One region of the Streptomyces sp. NBC_00986 genome, then DNA from elsewhere that is predicted to be linked to it. Evidence: riboswitches for the same ligand, from Rfam matches in the RefSeq annotation. Region 1 holds a riboswitch; each other region holds the start of a gene.
The links. Region 1 has a riboswitch for cyclic di-AMP ahead of OG504_RS04575 (NlpC/P60 family protein). Riboswitches for the same ligand answer to the same signal wherever they lie in the genome.

Region 1 (5,056 bases):
ATCATGGGTGAGTTACTGGTGAGATGCGCGACGTTCAACGTGCTGCACGGTCGGCAGATCCAGCCGGACGGCCGGCCGAACCCCGTTGCCCCCGGCGACCTCTCGGCACCCCTCGCCGAAGCCGTCGCCTCCCTGGACGCCGACGTGGTGGCACTCCAGGAGATCGACTGTCTCCAGGAACGCTCGGGCGGTGTCGATCAGGCGGCCGTAGCCGCCGACGCGATGGGCGCACGCGACTGGCGATACGCGACCGCGCTGCACTGCCGCTCCGTGCCGGGCCGGGGCTGGGTCCCCGACCCGACCGTGCCCGGGATGCGCGTCTACGGCCCGGGGGCTCAGCGGCCCGAAGTCCCTTCGCACGGGCTCGCATTGCTGTCCCGGCTCCCGGTCCACGAGTGGCGGGCCCTACGGCTCCCGGCGGCGCCCTTCGGCATGCCGCTGCGGGTGGCCGGGCGGGCCGTTCCGGTGCTGGCCCGGGATCAGCCCCGGGCCGCCCTTGCCGCCGTACTGGAAGGACCGCACGGCCCGTTCACCGTCGTGGCCGTCCATCTCTCGTTCGTGCCGGGATGGAACATCGGGCAACTGCGCACCGTGCGTCGCTGGATCGCCGATCTGCCCCAACCCCGGGTGTTGATGGGCGACTTCAACCTCTTCGGCGCGCTGCCCCGGATCACCCTCGACGGGATGGGGAGGCGGCGCTGGCAGCGCTCTGCCCGGCAGGCGACCTTTCCTTCGCACCGGCCGCTCGTGCAGCTCGATCACGTCATGGCGACGGGGCTCGGCGCGGACGCCGTAGGGGAGGTGTGCGTGCCGAGGACGGCGATCTCGGATCACCGGCCGCTGGTGGTGGAGCTGGCGCTCTGAGTCAGTTCCAGAGGGGGTAGGTCACCGTGTGCTGGAACTTGTCCGGCCTCGCGCCGGGGTACGTCAGGGTGATCTCGGTGTACTGCCGCGCCTGCGGGTGCCGCTTCCACGTCTGCGCGTCGTCGAGCCGGACGGTGACCGGGAACGAGTGGAACTTGCCCACCGCGCAATAGGGGTTGCAGTCGTTCACCCAGTTGACGCCCGTGGCCGTCGCGGAGTTGCCGTTCCAGGACGTCCAACGCAGCGACGTGAGGCGGCTGTTGCCGTCGCCGCAGGCGAGCATGAAGTCGGTGGGACGCACCTCGGGGTGCCACAGGCAGTCGACCAGTACCGGGTCCTGGAGCTGTCGGTGGGCGGTCGCCGGGACCGTGGCCGGGGCCGCCGACGAGGTGGCGACGGCCGGCCCGAGCAGGGCCGCGGCACAGAGCGTGACGATTCCGACCATGGTGTGTTTGTACATGTCCGCTCCCGGCCGCCTGTTCGTCCTCGTCGCCCCGCACCAGCGGTGGGCCCGCCTGCCGGGGCACGGTCGTCGTGTCTCTGTCGACGCTACGACCGTGTCCCAGGATGCACCACTCGTACGGGTCCACGACGCGGTTGGCCGGGACTGTCGCGGGGTGTGCGGTCAGGGCCGGGAAATGCCCGGCCCCGATCGGATCAGGCGGGCCGTACGGCGCCCCGGATGGCGGCGGCACCGGCGTGGAAGATCGACTCCTCGCGTATCGGCGTGCCCGGGCTCGGCGCGTGGATCATCAGGCCGTTGCCGGTGTAGAGGCCGACGTGGTCGATGCTGTCGTAGAAGAAGATCAGGTCGCCGGGGCGGATGTCCGTGAGCGGGACGAGGGCGCCGGCGCCGGACTGTTCCTGGGCGGTGCGCGGGAGGAGGACGCCTGCGGCCTTCCAGGCGGCCTGGGTGAGGCTGGAGCAGTCGTACGCGTCCGGTCCAGCCGCGCCCCACAGGCACGGCCTGCCGATCTGTGCGCGGGCGAAGGCGAGCGCGGTGCTGGTCTTGCTGAGCGTGCCGGGGTCCTGCAGCGCGGCGGGTACGGCCGCCGGGCTGATGGTCGGGGCTGGGGGGAGAATGATCTCCGGGGCCATCGTCGGAGCCGTGGGCAGGGTGAACTCGGCAGCGATGGCCGGGGCCGCGGCGAAGGAGACCTCGGCGGCGGGCGGGGTCGGCTGCCACTCCTGTTGCGGCGGGCGCCAGTCCGGTTCCGGCGTGGGGTAGGAGGTCCGCTGCTCGGTCACCGCGGGCATCTGACCAGTGGACCAGGCCTGTTGTTCGGGGACGACGGGCATCTGGCCGGTCGACCAGGCCTGCTGCTCGGCCACGATCGGCATCTGACCGGTGGCCCACGGCTGTTGCTCGGCCACGATCGGCATCTGGCCCGTCGACCAAGCCTGTTGCTGCGGCACGACGGGCATCTGCCCCGTGGACCAGGCGCGTTGCTCGGCCACGGCGGGCATCTGACCGGTCGACCACATCTGCTGTTCGGGAACCATGGGCATCGACCCGGTCGCCCAAGTCGTGTCCGGGGTGGGCCAGTTGGTCTCCGCGGGCGGCGGCCAGGTGGCACCGGCCGGGGCGGACTCGGTGCGCGGCGCCGCGATGTACGGGAGCAGTTCGAGGTCCGCGGTGAGCGGGTCGAAGACCGGTGCCGGGGCGGCCGCGACGGCGAACTGCTGTGCCTCGACGACGGGCGTTGGCGGCACCTCGATGGCGGGCACGGGCGGCAGGTCGAGGACGGTCGCCTGCGGCATCTGGGCCATCTGCTGCATGTACGGCATCTGGGGTGCCTGCGGCGCGGCGATCTGAGGCATCTGGGGTGTGACGGGCGACAGCGCGGCGATCGGTCCTGCCGTCAACTCCGCGACAGGAACGGTGAGTTGAGGGGTAGCGGGCTCCGGTGTGCCGGTCCCCGCGGTCAGTTCGGCCACGGCACGGCTGGGCTGCGCCTCGAGTGCGCGGCCGCCGCCTTCGGGCTCGGGGCGTCGCTCGGACCGCTCGGGCCGGGGTGCCGCCGAGCGGGCGGGGGTCCTGCCGGGCGGCAGTTTCGCCGGTACGGTCGGGCCCAGTTGGGCGCGAGCGCGGTCGAACAACTGCCGAGTGACGGCATCTTGGGCGGGGTCGGAAGGACGCGACGCGCTGGGACGGGGTTCGACACGCTGGCGCGGTCCCCCGGACATCTTGCGCGTGGCGTTGTAGTTTCCGGTGGCCGTCTCGGCCCTGTCGTAAAGGGAGTTGATCCGCCGCTGCACTTCGTCACGGCTGGGTCGGTCGTCCACGGTGGGGCCACTGCCTCCGGTGCGCGTACGTCGTTCTGCCGGCATGGCAGACGTGCTCCTTCCGTATCGCGCCTACCGGGTTAGCTGTCGGGTTCGGGCGGCCGATCACGGAAGGATTGCCCTACGACCCTTGCCCGGGCGGGCAGTTGGGCCGATTCACCCCAAGTCGGTTGGGTCCCCGGTTCCGGCTGTCGCGAGCGACACACCGGATTCGGCGCAAACCGTGCGGCCCGGCGCTGATCGCCGGAGTAGGTCGTACGGTCTGAGCGTCAACTTAGCCAACGTGTGTGCCTCGTGTGAAGGTTGAAGCGCGATATGTCCGATACGTTTTTGTGACCTTTACCTCTCCCAAACGTGTCCTGGGCCCCTGAGCCCGCCGGGTCGGGTGATCCATATGAGGTCGCTATGAATTTTTGGGACGGTTGAACACACCGGCATCCGGCTCCGTATTGGAACGGGGGATTTCCATGCCGGGACGATCCGGGCCGACCGATACGTGTAGGAGCAACTTCCTTGGCACGCAACACGCGCAGACGCCCCACGGGCGCACGACGCGCGACGATGGCAGCAGTCGCCCTGATGCTGGGCGGCGGAGGACTGGTGGCGGCGAACGTCTACGCGTCGGCGTCCGAAGGCGGTTGGGGCGGTGACTCTGCCCAACAAGGGTCTCCCGATGCGGCATCGAGCGGCGCGACGATCGACTGCCCGGACGTAGGCACCCAGCTGACGACTGTCCCGGACGAGGCGAAGACCGAGGTCGACGCCCAACTCGCGCTTCTGGACCAGCAGATAACCGAGGCCTACCAGAAACTGAAGGACTCGACGGAGTCCATACGCCAGGACGCCTCCTTCGCCGACAACGCGATCATGAATCCGTTGAAGGAGAAGCGGGCCGCGACCATCGGCCGGATCGACGAAGCCATCGCGCGTGTCGGCGACCGCCCGGAGGGCCTCGACGCGCTCGCCGGCTGCACCCTGATCGCGCCCACGAACGACAACGGGGACCAGGGCAGCAACGGCAACGGCGACAACCAGAGCGCCAGTGCGAGCGCGAGCGCGAGTGCCGGCGGCCAGGGCGACCAGCCGGTCACCAACGGGCCCGTCGCCTCGGACTACGCGGACATCACCTCCGTACAGCCCAACGTGAACACCCCGCAGGACCAGGCCGACGCCTCCCGCGGCACGTTCGTCACCGCGTGTGGCGTGAACGAGAACGGCCTGTTCAACTCGGACAACGTGATCGTCGCCCCCGGTGTCACCAACGGCGCCCACCACTTCCACGACTACGTCGGCAACCAGTCCAACAACGCGTTCGCCAGCGACGACGACCTGGCGAAGGCGAACACGAGCTGTGAGAACCCGGGCGACAAGTCCACGTACTACTGGCCCGTGTTGCGCCTCCAGAACGGCAAGCAGGAGCGGGACGCGGACAAGCCCGGCGGTGGCACCGAGGGCAACTCGGGTCAGATCGTCACGGCCAAGGCGGCCACGCTGACCTTCGTGGGCAACCCGAAGAGCAAGGTCGTCGCGATGCCGCGCCTCCTGCGCATCATCACCGGCGACGCCAAGGCCTTCGTGAACGGCCCGGCCAACGCCAACGCCTCCTGGAGCTGCACCGGGTTCGAGGACCGGCAGCTCAAGGACAAGTACCCGCTGTGCCCGGCGGGCAGTGACGTGGTGCGCACCTTCAAGTTCCAGAGCTGCTGGGACGGCCGCAACATCGACAGCGCCAACCACCGCACCCACGTGGCCTTCGAGGCCGCCGACGGCTCCTGCCCGGCGGGCTTCGAGGCCATTCCGCAGCTGGTGCAGCGGATCGTCTACGACGTGGACGCGCCGAGCCTCCAGGACGGCGGCAAGACGACCCCGCTGTTCGCGGTGGACTCCTTCCCCGAGCAGCAGCACA
Region 2 (5,056 bases), 2.5 Mb from region 1:
ACGAGCAGGATTTCTGCGGTTCCAGCCAGAGAATCCGCGATCGAAGGGACGTACATGCCCATGGGTCACACGGCCACCGCCGAGGCAGGGTCCGGCGGTCTGACAGCGACCGAACACCGCTTGGCCAACGGTCTGCGCGTGGTCCTCTCCGAGGACCACCTGACCCCGGTCGCGGCGGTGTGCCTCTGGTACGACGTCGGCTCCCGCCACGAGGTCAAGGGACGTACCGGCCTGGCTCACCTCTTCGAGCACCTGATGTTCCAGGGCTCCGGACAGGTGAAGGGCAACGGACACTTCGAACTGGTGCAGGGCGCGGGCGGTTCGCTCAACGGCACCACCAGCTTCGAGCGCACGAACTACTTCGAGACCATGCCCACCCACCAGTTGGAGCTCGCGCTCTGGCTGGAGGCCGACCGCATGGGCTCCTTGCTGGCCGCCCTGGACGAGGAGTCCATGGAGAACCAGCGGGACGTCGTCAAGAACGAACGCCGCCAGCGCTACGACAACGTGCCCTACGGGACAGCGTTCGAGAAGCTGACCGCCCTCGCCTACCCGGAGGGCCACCCCTACCACCACACGCCCATCGGCTCGATGGCGGACCTGGACGCGGCCACCCTGGAGGACGCGCGCGCGTTCTTCCGCACCTACTACGCGCCCAACAACGCGGTCCTGTCCGTGGTCGGCGACATCGACCCCGAGCAGACGCTCGCCTGGATCGAGAAGTACTTCGGGTCCATCGCGTCGCACGACGGCAAGCCGGCACCTCGTGACGGCGCGCTGCCCGACACGATGGGCGGGGAGCTGCGCGAGGTCGTCGTCGAGGAGGTCCCGGCCCGCGCCCTGATGTGCGCCTACCGGCTCCCGGAGGACGGCACGCGCGCGTCCGACGCGGCCGACCTCGCCCTCACCATCCTCGGCGGCGGCGAGTCCTCACTCCTCTACAACCGCCTTGTACGGCGCGACCGTACGGCGGTCGCGGCCGGCTTCGGCCTGCTGCGGCTCGCCGGAGCGCCCTCCCTGGGGTGGCTGGACGTCAAGACATCCGGTGACGTCGAGGTGCCGGTCATCGAGGCCGCCATCGACGAGGAGCTCGCCCGGTTCGCCGAGGAGGGCCCCACGGCCGAGGAAATGGAGCGCGCCCAGGCCCAGTTGGAGCGCGAGTGGCTCGACCGGCTGGGCACGGTCGCGGGCCGCGCCGACGAACTGTGCCGTTACGCCGTCCTGTTCGGCGACCCGCAGCTCGCCCTGACCGCCGTACAGCGCGTCCTGGACGTGACGGCGGAGGAGGTGCAGGAGGTCGCCAAGGCCCGCCTGCGCCCCGACAACCGCGCGGTGCTCGTCTACGAGCCCGTCGCGGACGAGGATGACGAAGCAGAGGCCGGCGACGAGAACGAGGAGGCGGCCAAGTGACCGAGCTCGCCACGATGGAATTCCACCCGCAGCCCCAGGCCGGCGAGGCCAGGCCGTGGGCCTTCCCGGCGCCGGAGCGCGGGACGCTCGGCAACGGCCTGACCGTGCTGCGCTGCCACCGCCCCGGCCAGCAGGTCGTCGCCGTCGAGGTGCTCCTGGACGCGCCCCTGGACGCCGAACCGGCCGGCCTGGACGGTGTCGCCACGATCACCGCGCGGGCCTTCTCCGAGGGCACCGACAAGCACTCCGCCGAGGAGTTCGCCGCCGAGCTGGAGCGCTCCGGCGCCACCCTCGACGCGCACGCCGACCACCCCGGGCTGCGCCTGAGCCTGGAGGTCCCGGCCTCGCGCCTGGCCAAGGGCCTCGGTCTGCTGTCGGACGCGCTCAGGGCACCCGCGTTCGCGGACAGCGAGGTCGAGCGGCTGGTCCGCAACCGCCTCGACGAGATCCCGCACGAGACGGCCAACCCGTCCCGCCGCGCAGCCAAGGAGCTCTCCAAGGAGCTGTTCCCGGCGACCTCGCGCATGTCGCGCCCGCGCCAGGGCACCGAGGAGACCGTCCAGAAGATCGACTCCGGGGCCGTACGCGCCTTCTACGACCGGCACGTCCGTCCCGCGACGGCCACCGTCGTGGTCGTCGGCGACCTCACCGGCATCGACCTGGACGCGCTCCTGGCCGAGACCCTGGGTTCGTGGACGGGTTCCACCGCGCAGCCGCGTCCCGTGCCGCCGGTGACCGCCGACGACACCGGGCGCGTCGTGATCGTGCACCGGCCCGGCGCCGTCCAGACGCAGCTGCTCATCGGCCGCGTCGGATCCGACCGGCACGACCGCGTGTGGCCCGCGCAGGTGCTCGGCACGTACTGCCTCGGCGGCACCCTCACCTCCCGCCTGGACCGTGTCCTGCGCGAGGAGAAGGGCTACACCTACGGTGTGCGGGCGTTCGGCCAGGTGCTGCGTTCGGCACCCGACGGCACGGGCGCCTCGATGCTCGCCATCAGCGGCTCCGTGGACACCCCGAACACCGGTCCCGCGCTGGACGACCTGTGGACGGTGCTCCGCAAGCTCGCCGAGGGCGGACTCACCGACGCCGAGCGGGACATCGCCGTACAGAACCTCGTCGGGGTGGCGCCGCTCAAGTACGAGACCGCCGCGGCCGTCGCGAGCACGCTGGCCGACCAGGTCGAGCAGCACCTGCCCGACGACTACCAGGCGACGCTGTACCAGCAGCTCGCCGCGACCGGCACCGTGGAGGCCACCGCGGCGGTCGTGAACGCCTTCCCGGTGGACCGTCTGGTGACGATCCTGGTCGGCGACGCGGAGCAGATCAAGGAGCCCGTCGAGGCGCTCGGCATCGGCGAAGTGACCGTCGTCGCGGCCGAGTAGACGACCCGTAGCGAGCCGACGAGCGGCACGCGCGCGTGGGGGCCCTGGTGACTGAAGCGTCACCAGGGCCCCCTAATGTCCGAATTGGGGGAGAGGTTGCCCGTCTGCCCTGTGGCATGTGCAACAAAACCCGTGATCCGTTTGGGGATTGAAAGTCGTCCCCCTTAGCGTCGGTCCGGCTGTCCGTCAGGCACCGCGCCGCACTCGCGGCACCGGACAGTCATCGCCGAGTCCCCGTACGGCGCGAGCCAGGGGAGCCGGGGACCCACGTCCCTGGGGTGAATCGGACGCCCGTCGAGGGGGTCCGTAGGAGACCTTCCTGCTCCGAACCCGTCAGCTAACCCGGTAGGCGAGAAGGAAGGAAAGGACCAGCCACTCCATGGCGTTCACCCGCGCCACCGGGAAGCACCGTCGCCCGAGCCGGACCCACCGCACCACCGTTCGTGTCGCGAGTGTCGCGGCCCTCACCACCACCGGCGTCGTAGGCACCCTGGCCGCCGCCCCGGCGTTCGCCGCGGAGCCCGCCCCTGAACAGACCGGCCTCACCCCCGTCATCGCCATGGGCGACGCCGTCGCCGAGAAGATCGACGCCCAGGCCGCCGCCCAGCAGCAGGCCGCGGACGAAACGCTGGCCAAGGAGGTCGCCCGCGCCAAGGCCGCCGCACTGGCCAAGGCGGAGCGCGAGGCCGAGGTGCGCGCCGCCCGCGCCGCCGAGCGCAAGAGGCTCAACACCTTCGTCGCGCCGGTCACCGGCTCGTACGTCTCCACCGGCTACAAGACCGGCGGTTCCCTCTGGTCCTCCGGTGCCCACACCGGCATCGACTTCCACGCCTCGACCGGCACCTCCGTGCACGCGGTCGGCTCCGGCACCGTCGTCGAGGCCGGCTGGGGCGGCTCGTACGGCAATCAAGTGGTGATCAAGATGGCCGACGGCATGTACACCATGTACGGGCACCTGTCGTCCATCGGTGTCTCCGTCGGCCAGACGGTCACTCCTGGCGAGCAGATCGGCCTCTCCGGGGCGACCGGCAACGTCACCGGACCGCACCTCCACTTCGAGGCCCGCACGACCGCCGAGTACGGCTCGGACGTCGACCCTGTCGCGTACCTCCGCAAGCACGGTGTGAACGTCTGACGACGTAGCGCCGCACTTCCCGAAGCCCTGGCCCGCCCGGCCGGGGCTTTCGGCGTTTCCGGAGCCCTCCTGTCCAAAAAATATCCATGGATTCCGGCCCGCCATCGGAAATTCCCGCTCATTGCAATAGAGTCACGGAACACACGTCAATCGTCGACGTTTCACGGGGATTAAGGCGGAGGTCGGACATGCGTATTCCGGCGCACTCGGTATGCACGGCGATCCGGGACGACATCGTCGCCGGTGTCTACGAGCGCGGCAGCCGGCTCACGGAGGAACTCCTCGCGCGCCGGTACGGGGTCTCGCGCGTCCCCGTCCGGGAGGCTCTGCGCACGCTGGAGGCCGAGGGGTTCGTGGTGACCCGGCGGCACGCGGGCGCGTGCGTCGCGGAACCGACCGAGCAGGAGGCCGCCGACCTGCTGGAGATGCGGATGCTGCTGGAGCCGCTCGGCGCCTCGCGGGCCGCCCAGCGCCGCACCGAGGCCCACCTCAAGGTGCTGCGCGGCCTCGTCAGACTGGGCCAGGAGCGCGCCAGGCGCGGCAACAGCGAGGATCTGCGCTCCCTGGGCAGCTGGTTCCACGAGACGCTGGCGCAGGCCTCCGGGAGCCCCGCGCTGACCTCGATGCTGACTCAGCTGCGGCACAAGATCGCCTGGATGTACGCGGTGGACGCACCGGCCAACCCCGTCGAGTCCTGGGCCGAACACGGGGCCATCGTGGACGCCGTGGCCCGCGGGGACAGCGAGCGCGCCCGGGCGATCACCGCCCTGCACACCGAGCGCGCGGGCACCGCGCACCGGCTGCGCTTTCCCGGCGGGGCGAACGGCGCGAACGGCACGGACCGTGTGAGGACTTCGCAACCTCCCGTAAACATGTCGGGTCTGCGGCATTAACACGGGCGCCGTATACAAAGAGAAGCTAATTCGCGGGGGATTATTTATGCTGCCCGCAAGTGGAATTGCGAAGGGCTCGCCCGGTAATTCGGACGAGCCCTTCGAGGTTGTGGTGCATCGGTTTTTGGGCGAAAAGCACCGCAACCCTCAATTGGGTGGTGCTCAGACAGTCTCGGGGAGTTCCTCAAGACCTTCCGCGACCAGCTTCGCCAGCCGGTCGAGGGCCGCGTCCG
Region 3 (5,056 bases), 4.2 Mb from region 1:
CCCAACGAACTCCTCGAAGCCGCTCGCATGGACGGCGCGAGCGAGTGGCGGATCTTCTCGCGGATCGCGGTGCCGATGATGATGCCGGGCCTCATCACGGTGTTCCTGTTCCAGTTCGTCGGCATCTGGAACAACTTCCTGCTGCCGTTCGTGATGCTCGCGGACGACACCAAGTTCCCGATCACACTGGGCCTTTACACCCTGCTCAACCAGGGCGCCTCCCAACCGGCGCTCTACACCCTGGTCATCATGGGCTGCTTCCTCGCGATCCTGCCGCTGATCGCACTGTTCCTGGTGATCCAGCGGTTCTGGTCCCTGGACCTGCTGAGCGGATCGGTCAAGGCGTGAGCGCTCCGCTGGGGGCGCGGTGATGGGCCGATGCTCGTCCGCGGCACCGTCGTGGCTGGTCGCGCCGTTCCCCGCGCCCCTTTGGGGCGCTGCTCACCGCTGCTGACTTCGCACGACCTGCCCAGGAACCGGGCGGCCCCCCACAGCCGACGCCCCCCACCACGAACGAGGAACATGACCACCAGCTCGAACGGACGCCGTAAACCGCCCACCATCCACGACGTGGCCCGGGAGGCAGGGGTCTCCCGGGGGACCGTCTCCCGGTTCCTGAACGGTGGCCACTACGTCTCGCCCGCCGCGCGCACCGCGGTGGAGACGGCGATCAGGAAGACGGGCTACGTCGTCAACCGGCACGCCCGTTCCCTGAGCACCGGACGGTCGGACTCGGTGGCGTTCCTCCTCACCGAGCCGCAGGAGAAGTTCTTCGAGGACCCCAACTTCAATGTCCTGCTGCGGGGTTGCACCGAACACCTGGCCCGCCACGACATCCCACTCCTGCTGATGCTGGCCTCGTCGAAGGACGAACGCCGCCGCCTGACCCGGTACATCACCTCGGGCCACGTGGACGGCGTACTCCTCGTCTCCAACCACAGCGGCGACCCGGTGGCGGCCGAACTCCGGGACGCGGGCATCCCGTTGGTGGCCTGCGGCAAACCGCTCGGCGCCGCCTCCAAATACAGCTACGTCGCCGCCGCCGACCGCGACGGCGCCCAGGAGATGGTCCGCCACCTCATCGCGCGAGGCCGCCGCCGCATCGGCATGGTCACAGGCCCACTCGACGCACCGGGCGGCCCCGACCGCCTGGCCGGCTACCGAGACGTCCTCACGGAGGCAGGCCTGCCCCACGACCCGACCCTCGTAGTGGAGGGCGACTACCGCCGCACGGGAGGCGAGGAAGCGGCGAGGCGCCTCCTGTCCCAGGCCCCCGACATAGACGCGGTCTTCGTAGCCTCGGACCTCATGGCCCTCGGCGTGGTCAACACCCTTCAGCAGTCCGGCCGTTCGGTCCCGGATGACATCGCTGTCGGAGGCTTCGACGACTCGGCGGCGGCCACGTCCATCACCCCGGCCCTGACGACCATGCGACAGCCCTACGACCGCATCAGCGCCGAGATGGTCCGCATGCTGTTGGCCCAGATCGCCGGGGAGGACACGGCGGGCGTGATTCTGCCTACGGAACTGGTGGTACGGGAGTCGGCATAACGGTCGTAATTGTCAAACCAACCGGAACACGGGTCAACGCATGTGAAGGCAGCAGCCGTCCGGTTCGTGTCGAGTCGGTGGGGCGTTCCATCCGTATTCTCTGATCATGGCCGCACCCCTCGCATATGCACTGATCGCCACCGACCTGGACGGGACGCTGCTGCGCGGCGACGACACACTCTCCGACCGGTCCCGCATCGCACTCGCGAGGGTGACGGCGGCCGGCGCCCGGCACCTCGTCGTCACCGGCAGGCCGGCCCCGAGGGTGCGCCCGTTGCTCGAAGACCTCGGCTCCAGAGGGCTCGCGGTGTGCGGACAGGGCGCGCAGTTGTACGACGCCGGCGCGGACCGTCTGCTCTGGTCGGTCACCCTGGACCGGGAGTTGGCGGAGACCGCGCTCGGCAAGATCGAGGCGGAAGTGGGCCAGGTGTACGCGGCGGTGGACCAGGACGGCGTGGACGGCCTGACGCTGATCGAGCCCGGCTACCTGATGCCGCACCCCACGCTCCCCGCGGTACGGGTGGGCAAGCGGGACGACCTCTGGTGCGAACCCATCAGCAAGGTGTTGCTCCGTCACCCCGCCCTGGAGGACGACGAGTTGGCGTCCACGGCGCGCTCGGTGGTCGGTTCCCTGGCCTCGGTCACCATGTCGGGCCCCGGCACCGTCGAACTCCAGCCACTCGGCATCACCAAGGCAACGGGACTGGCTCTCGCCGCCCGCCACTTGGGCCTGACCCCGTCCGAGACCATCGCCTTCGGCGACATGCCGAACGACATCCCGATGTTCGACTGGGCAGCCCACGGCGTCGCGATGGCCAACGCCCACCCCGAACTCAAGGCGGTGGCCGACGAGGTGACGTCGTCGAACGAGGACGACGGCATCGCGCTGGTACTTGAAAGACTCTTCAGCTGAGATTCTGAATGGCCCCGAAGGGGCGCATTCAGGGGCGCGGGGCTGTGTCTATTTGCGGCTCCGCCGCGCGGGCGCGACCAGCCACGACGGCGGTGTCACTCAAAACACAACCAGTCGTGGCTGATCCAGCAGTTTCTAGTAAGCCCCGTACACGTTGTCGATGGAGCCATACACGGCCGCCGCGTAATTGCAGGCGGCGGTGATGTTAGCGACCGGGTCATACGGGTCGTACGAAGTCCCGGCAACGTGATACGCGTTGAACGTCGGGTCGATGACCTGGAGAAGCCCCTTCGACGGCGTACCGGCCGCCGCGTTGGAGTCCCAGTTGTTGATCGCGTACTGGTTCCCGGAAGACTCACGGATCACGTTCCGGTAGATCCCGTTGTACGTACCCGGAATCCCCTTCTGCGCCATGATCGCGAGCGACTCCCGGATCCACCCGTCAAGGGTGTTGGGGTACCCGGCAAGCGTGGTCGAGGCGGCGGTGGTCGACGTGGTGGCCGCGGACGCGGTGGTCGCACCGACGACAGGCAGCGCGAGGATCGCGGCACCGGTGCCGGCGATGACGACACGGCGGACGAGGCGGGCGCGGCGGGACTGAGCGGTTGCAGGCATGACGAGGTTCCTCTCCGTCGCCTGCGAGGTGAGCTGTCGGGTTCGGGCTGGGAGGTGCCCGGCCAAGTCCTTGCGGACGTGACTTAACCCCAAGCCGTTCCGGTCAGAACGACCGGCCCGGCGACTTACCTGGTTCCCCCGCTCCTGCCGTGCGAGAAGTTCGTGACTGGGATGCCGGGCGGCGGCAGGATTCGGCGTTCCGCTCGACAGGCCGGGAAACTATGCGAGAGCACATGTCCGGAACAAGTGGCGGAATCACACCTAACCCCTATTGACCTTGGTCTGAGGCGTATGGGGCACTTGATCCTTTGCGCGAGCCAAGGGTCAACTGTCAAATGCCGTAAGGGAAAACGCGGGCAGACCAGGACACAGGTCACGCACAGAAACGCGTGACCCAACTCACGGGAGGATTAAGAACGGCAAATCGGGCATTCGCCCTCAACTGGCAGTTCTCGGAATCCTTTTCTCCCAAGTGCGGTGGAAGATCGCTTCTCCACCCTCGGTGCAGATCACCTCATTTGAGGTAAGAAAGTCCGTTTCGTCGCAAGTAATCTCCGACCGTGTACGCACGCTCGTGTCCCACCCCAGCTCCGGCCGGTGCAGCCGGATCGACCACTCCGAGAGGGTGCGGGCGGACAGCGGATCCGACTCGTCGATCGTGTACGTCTCCAACGCGTCCTCGGTGAACTCCAGCCCGTCCGGATACACGCGCGTGCCGCCGTACCGGGGGTCCACCTCCAGCCGCCACTCGCCCTTCGCGACGTCCCGTACGACCAGCCTCTCGGGCCGCGGTTCGTCAAGGGTCGCCGGGTAGTTGACCCCGAGCGGCTCGGCTTCCTCGGGTTCGTCGAAACGAATACCCTCGTCCAACTCCTGCTCCCGGACCGGGAGTTCGAGCGCACTCCCCTCCGGGTCCAACGTGAACCCCGCCGCGGACTCCGGCTGCGGCCAGATCCACGGCCAGTACGCCGACGACACCGCGAGCCGGATGCGGTGCCCGGGCGGGAACGCGTGCCCGATGCCGTTCAGCTCGAAGGTCACGTCCTCGGTGGTGCCCGGCGTCCACGGCACCGCCCGGTCCCGCCCGTGCCGCGCCGACAGGTTCAGCACACCCCGGGTGACGAGGGTCGAGGCGCCGTCCGGGGCGACATCGCACAGCCGGGCGATCACCTGCCCGCGCGGCACCTCGCAGGTCAGCCGCAGCCGTACCCTCGGCCGCCCCAGCACCCACGTCTCGGCCGGTACCTCGAACTCGAAGCACGCCGACCGCGCGTCCTCGTCCCGCTGGTCCGGCGGCAGATCGGCGTCGTTCCCGAAAGGGAAGAAACGGCCCGCGTCCACACCGGTGTGCATGGGGGAGCGGACGATCACGGGCGCACCCCGGAGGCCGTACGTCGTCGTCTTCACGTGCGGCGAGGGCCACGCGGGTTCCCCGACCCAACGGCCCGGGAGGGTGTCGTAGACCGTGGCCGGTGGGTGCGAGTCGCTGACGTAGGCCCGTAGGAGCGGGTCGGCCGTGACGCCGGTGTCCTCGCCCTTCAGCCAGTGGTCCCACCAGCGGAGAGTCTCCTGGAGGAAGCCGATCGCGGGGCCCGGCGGCAGGCCGCGGTCCGGGTACTGGTGCGACCAGGGGCCGATCAGGCCGCGTACGCGGTCCGGCGGGAGGTGTTCGACCAGCCGCAACACCGTGTCGCGGTACGGGTCGTGCCAGCCGCCCACCGCGAGGACGGCCGCGCCGATCGCGCCGTAGTCCTCGCAGACGCTGCCGTGCTTCCAGTAGTCGTCGCGGAGCTGGTGGGCGAGCCAGGTGTGGATGAACGGGTCGATCTGTTCGAGGCGCTTGAGCCACATGTCGCGCCAGATCAGGCCCGCGTACTCGGGGTCCGGCGGGCGGGCGACGAAGGCGAGCATGGTGGCCGCCCAGGCGTGCAGGTCGACGGCGAGGGCCGAACCGCCCATGTAGTGCACGTCGTTGTC
Region 4 (5,056 bases), 1.2 Mb from region 1:
TACGCGGGGACGCGGGTCGCCGTGCAGGGCCTGGGCACCATGGGCGGGGCCACGGCACGGTTCCTCACGCGCGCGGGGCTGACGATCGTCGCCGTCGCCGACATCAAGGGCACGATCGCGAACCCGGCCGGGCTGGACATCGACGCGCTGCTCGCGGCCCGGGATGCGTACGGCACCGTGGACCGTTCCGTACTGCGCCCGGGCGACCTCGAACTCCCCGGCGAGGACTGGCTGTCCGTCGGGGCGGAGGTACTGGTTCCGGCGGCGGTGTCGTACGCGATCGACACCACGAACCAGCAAGGGATCACCGCCCGCTGGATCGTCGAGGCGGCCAACATGCCCGTACTGCCCGAGGCGGAGGAACTGCTCTCCGCGCGCGGAGTCACGGTTCTCCCGGACGTGGTCGTGAACTCCGGGACGAACGCCTGGTGGTGGTGGACCCTGTTCGGCGACATCGGCGCCGACGCGGACGAGGCGTTCGCGTACACCCGGCGTTCGATGCGCGCCCTGATCGACCTGATGCTGGCCCGCGCGGAGGCCGACGGCACGACACCGCGCGCCGCCGCGCACGCCATCGTCGACGACCGGCTGCCGGTCATCGCGGAACGGTTCGGCTGGTACCGGTGACGTACGGGTACCGGTGACGTACGGGACACCACCCCTGTGGGCAACGGATTAGGGTGATCGTGTGGCGAGAGTGCGGTTGAGCGTGGCGGAGCGGCGGGCCGAGTTGCTGCGGGCCGCCGTCGAGCAGATCGAGGCGCGGGGTGTGGCGGCGGTCAGGATCGCCGACATCGCCTCGGCGCTCGGGGTGAGCAACGCGCTGGTGCTCTACCACTTCGCGACCAAGGAGAAGCTGGTCGCCGCCGCGTTCACCTTCGCCGCCGAGGACGACCTGGCGCATCTGCGCAAGCTGCTCGGCCGCCGTACGACCGCGCTGCGCCGGCTGCGGGCCGCGGTGCGCTGGTACGCGCCGACCGGGCAGGCCAAGGGCTGGCGGCTGTGGATCGAGGGCTGGGCGGCGGCCCTGCGCGAACCCGCCCTCCTGGACGTCACCCGCGATCTCGACCGGCAGTGGAAACAGGCACTGGCGGAGGTCGTCGCCGAGGGAGTGACCGCGGGCGAGTTCCACTGCCCGGACCCGGCCACCACCGCCCTGCGCCTCACGGCACTCCTGGACGGCCTCGCCGTACAGATGACGGCGTACGCGGGAGCGGTGTCGCGGGCACGGGCCCTGGAGTGGGTCGACGAGGCGCTGGCACGGGAACTCGGCCTGGAGCGGGCGGCGTTGACCGCTCCCTGAGTCGTTCCCTCAAAAGCCGCCTCTCCGAGGGGTCACCTCCGCACCCGGCACCCCGTTGCTCTGCCCCCCGTCAGGCCACCCGCTCGATCCGCATCTTGATGTCGTCCGGTGACAGCGCGCCCTTGGCCTCGACATGGTCCCCGGAGGACTCGCCCCGGAGCCTGCGCCCGATCCACGGCACCAGGTACTCGCGCGCCCAGTGCACGTCGTCGCGCCGGACGTCGAGCGTGCCGCGCGGCGGCAGCGGGGGCCAGGGCTGGTCCGGGTCGGCCGGGACCTCGACGCCGAGGACCTGGCCGGCGCGGAGCGCCACGCGCGTGTGCCCCTCGGGAGAGAGGTGGAGCCGGTCGCCGTCCCAGGCCCGCCGGTCCTGGACCGTCTTCAGGGACCACAGGTCGAGCACCGGGCAGCCGTAGCGGTCGGCGATGGCCCGCACATGTCCGTTGTAGGTGGCGATCTTGCCGCGCAGATGCTTGAGCACGGGCACGCCGCGGGTGTCGAAGCCGGTCGTCACCATGACGGTGCCGACGGCGGCGGTGAGGTCGGCGACCGCGCGTTCGAAGCGCTCGGCGACCTCGTCGGGGTCGGTGCCCGGACGGATGATGTCGTTGCCGCCCGCGGCCAGGGAGACCAGGTCGGGCCCGATCTCCTTGGCCCGGGTGAGCTGGTCGGCCACGATCTGGTCGAGCAGCTTCCCGCGCACGGCCAGGTTGGTGTACTCGAAGTCGCCCTCGGGCCGCCGATCCGCGAGCAGTACCGCGAACCGGTCGGCCCAGCCGACCATCGCCCCGTCGGGCCCTGGGTCGCCGACGCCCTCGGTGAAGCTGTCCCCCACCGCCACGTACGACCCGATCACTGATCTGTTGTCACTCTTCGAATCGTTAGCCACGGCAACCATAATTCACCCTCGCATGTGACCTACGCGATCGTATTTAGGGGTTGACGGGCGGTGAGATAAGCCACTTGTAAAGGGTTGTCCAAAGTCGGAATAAGCCTCTGATCAGGGGTGTTGACCCCTCAACTGCTATGCCCGAAGGCCGGACCCGAGATTCTCGGGTCCGGCCTTCGGTTGCGTGGGGCAGGCGTCGGGGCCCGGCGTCAGCCGACGGTGACGCCGTGCGAGCGGAGGTAGGCGACCGGGTCGACGTCCGAGCCGTAGTACGGCGTGGTCCGGATCTCGAAGTGCAGGTGCGGGCCGGTCACGTTGCCGGTCGCGCCGGAGAGGCCTATCTGCTGGCCCTCGGTCACGGTCTGGCCGGCCGAGACGGACAGCTGCGACATGTGGGCGTACTGCGAGTACTCGCCGTCCGCGTGCCGGATGACGACCTCGTTGCCGTAGGCGCCGTCGTAGGCCGCCGAGACGACCGTGCCCGCGGCGACCGCCTTGACAGTGGTGCCGGTCGGGACGACGAAGTCGACGCCGGTGTGGTAGCCGCTGGACCACATGCTGCCCGCGACGCGGTAGCCGGTGCCGATGGTGCCGCCGGTCACGGGGAGGGTGTAACCGGAGGAGCTGCTGGTGCTGTCGTCGCTCTGCGAGGCCGACGTGCTCTTCGAGGACGAAGACGACGAGGACGAGGAAGAAGACGAAGAGCCGGACGACGTGGACGAGTTGGACGACTTGCTCGCGCCCGTCCCGCTCGTCCCGCCCGTCGAGGCCTTCTCGCCGAGGGAGAGCTTCAGGCCCGGGTGGATCAGCGACGGGTCACTGCCGATGGCCTCGCGGTTGTCCTGGTAGAGCTTCTTCCAGCCGCCGGTGACGTCCTGCTCCTCGGCGATCTTCGCGAGCCAGTCGCCCGACCGCACCGCATACGTCTTGACGCCCGAGGCCTTCGAGACGGTCTTCGCGGCCGACTTCTCAGAAACCGTCTTCCCGGCCACCGGAACGGACTGAACTGCCTTTTCCGGAGCGGAAGTCGTGGTCGCGGCATGGGCGCCGGTGGCTCCCATGAGCGGAAGGGCGAGCGCTGCGCCGCCGGTTCCGGCTACGGCCATCGAGCGGGTGAGTCGCTGGGACTTCGGGCGGCGGTGCTTACCCTTCGCGGGCATGACGAATTCCTCTCCGGCGCCTGCGAGGTGAGCTGTCGGGTGCGGGCTGGAGATGCCCGGCCGCGCGCTGGTCGCGGCTAAACCCCAAGCCCGTTCCGGAGACCGGAACAGGCGTCTTACCTGTGGGTCCCCCGCTCCTGCCGCATACGGGTGGGTGTGTGCGGAGTCCGGTCGGCGGCAGGATTGGGCGTCCGTCCGGATTGGTGGCGAACGTAAGCGAGGAAGACGCAAAGGGACAAGCAGGAGGTTCCACGGATTTGCGTTCCTTGCGTTTCCCTGTGGGAATTCACAGTCACCCTCCGTGAATTCCCACCGGACTCGACCCCTCAATTCCCCTGCAAAAGCACGTCAATTACGTGAACATGACGAACGACGCACGGTCACGAATATGACGCTGCTCACGTACACAACTCTCAGGTTCCTTTATTCCAGAGCGAGTTGGCACGAAGGCTGCAATTGGGACAGATGGATCAGATGCGACGCAGCCGGATAACCGTCGCATCGAGGTCACCACGCAGGCCGGTGCGCAGTCCGTGGTGCAACAGGACGGCACCCCGGTGGACTTCGCCCGTTTCGAGGCATTCGTACGACGCTGCCGGGTCGAGCCCGCGCAGCCGGAGCGCCGGCAGCGGCTCGCCGTAGTGCTGCGCCTGGAGCAGGGCGAGGACGACGGTCTCGTCGCCGCGGACGTACTGCACGGCACTGAGTCCGCCGCTCGGCGGGCGCAGGCGGTGGAGGTCGCCGTGCTGCACGAGCGGGCGGATCTCCTTGTAGAGGTCCACCCACCGGCGGGCCTCGGCGAGTTCCTCCTCGGTCCACTCCGAGAGATCCCCGCCCACGCCGAGCACTCCGGCCATGGCGCTCACGAACCGGAAACGCAGGCTGCTGACGCGTCCGTTGAGCTGGGTGTTCGGGCTGTCGGTGACCCAGGCGGCCATCACGCGCGCGGGGTGGATCTGGCTGAAGCCGTGCTGGATGGCGAGCCTGTCGAGCGGGTCGGTGTTGTCCGAGGTCCACACCTGGTCCGTGCGGCTCATGATGCCGAGGTCGATCCGGCCACCGCCGCCCGAGCAGGACTCGAAGGCCACCTCCGGGTGGGCCGCCCGCAACCGGTCGAACAGGGCGTACAGCGCGCGCACGTGGTCGACCCAGAGGCGCTGCGGATAGGCGTCACCGGGCCACCCGGCGTCCGTGAAGCAGCGGTTGAAGTCCCACTTCACGTAGTCGATCGGGGCACTGGAGAGCAGCCCGTCGAGTTGCTCCCAGAGGTATTCCTGGACGTCCTCGCGGGCGAGGTTCAGTACGAGCTGATTGCGGAACTCCGTCCGCTTTCGCCCCTCTTGGTACTGCACCCAGTCGGGGTGGGCGCGGTACAGGTCGCTGTCCGCGTTGACCATCTCGGGCTCGACCCAGATGCCGAACTGCATGCCCAGCGCGTGGACGCGGTCGGCGAGGGGCTTGAGCCCTGCCGGGAAGCGGTCCGGGTTGGGGGTCCAGTCACCGAGCCCGGCACGGTCGCTGGTGCGCTTCCCGAACCAGCCGTCGTCGACCACGAAGAGCTCGACCCCGAGCGCCGCCGCGCGCTGCGCGAGCACCTCCTGCTGATCCTCGGAGATGTCGAACTGGGTGGCCTCCCAGGAGTTGTAGAGCACCGGCCGGTCCTGGTCCGCGTCCGGGATGACGTACGTCCGCTGGTACGTGTGC

Region 2: it holds a riboswitch for cyclic di-AMP, as region 1 does, so the genes downstream of both, OG504_RS15360 (M23 family metallopeptidase) here and OG504_RS04575 (NlpC/P60 family protein) in region 1, are expected to answer to the same signal.
Region 3: it holds a riboswitch for cyclic di-AMP, as region 1 does, so the genes downstream of both, OG504_RS23245 (transglycosylase SLT domain-containing protein) here and OG504_RS04575 (NlpC/P60 family protein) in region 1, are expected to answer to the same signal.
Region 4: it holds a riboswitch for cyclic di-AMP, as region 1 does, so the genes downstream of both, OG504_RS09775 (peptidoglycan DD-metalloendopeptidase family protein) here and OG504_RS04575 (NlpC/P60 family protein) in region 1, are expected to answer to the same signal.

Annotation. Positions count from the first base shown of each region.
Region 1 covers NZ_CP108733.1:1,037,847-1,042,902, reverse strand. The annotation lists gene OG504_RS04585 (endonuclease/exonuclease/phosphatase family protein) at 4-864, shown strand; gene OG504_RS04580 (hypothetical protein) at 866-1,324, opposite strand; gene OG504_RS04575 (NlpC/P60 family protein) at 1,522-3,195, opposite strand; cyclic di-AMP (ydaO/yuaA leader) riboswitch at 3,204-3,377, opposite strand; gene OG504_RS04570 (DUF1996 domain-containing protein) at 3,712-5,056, shown strand, end outside.
Region 2 covers NZ_CP108733.1:3,579,399-3,584,454, reverse strand. The annotation lists gene OG504_RS15370 (M16 family metallopeptidase) at 61-1,410, shown strand; gene OG504_RS15365 (M16 family metallopeptidase) at 1,407-2,795, shown strand; cyclic di-AMP (ydaO/yuaA leader) riboswitch at 3,010-3,162, shown strand; gene OG504_RS15360 (M23 family metallopeptidase) at 3,175-3,930, shown strand; gene OG504_RS15355 (GntR family transcriptional regulator) at 4,119-4,823, shown strand; gene OG504_RS15350 (HPr family phosphocarrier protein) at 4,986-5,056, opposite strand, start outside.
Region 3 covers NZ_CP108733.1:5,283,523-5,288,578, reverse strand. The annotation lists gene OG504_RS23260 (carbohydrate ABC transporter permease) at 1-348, shown strand, start outside; gene OG504_RS23255 (LacI family DNA-binding transcriptional regulator) at 523-1,551, shown strand; gene OG504_RS23250 (HAD family hydrolase) at 1,658-2,464, shown strand; gene OG504_RS23245 (transglycosylase SLT domain-containing protein) at 2,600-3,079, opposite strand; cyclic di-AMP (ydaO/yuaA leader) riboswitch at 3,085-3,286, opposite strand; gene OG504_RS23240 (CocE/NonD family hydrolase) at 3,518-5,056, opposite strand, start outside.
Region 4 covers NZ_CP108733.1:2,231,730-2,236,785, forward strand. The annotation lists gene OG504_RS09760 (Glu/Leu/Phe/Val dehydrogenase dimerization domain-containing protein) at 1-627, shown strand, start outside; gene OG504_RS09765 (TetR/AcrR family transcriptional regulator) at 689-1,303, shown strand; gene OG504_RS09770 (SGNH/GDSL hydrolase family protein) at 1,374-2,159, opposite strand; gene OG504_RS09775 (peptidoglycan DD-metalloendopeptidase family protein) at 2,402-3,352, opposite strand; cyclic di-AMP (ydaO/yuaA leader) riboswitch at 3,357-3,519, opposite strand; gene OG504_RS09780 (alpha-galactosidase) at 3,823-5,056, opposite strand, start outside.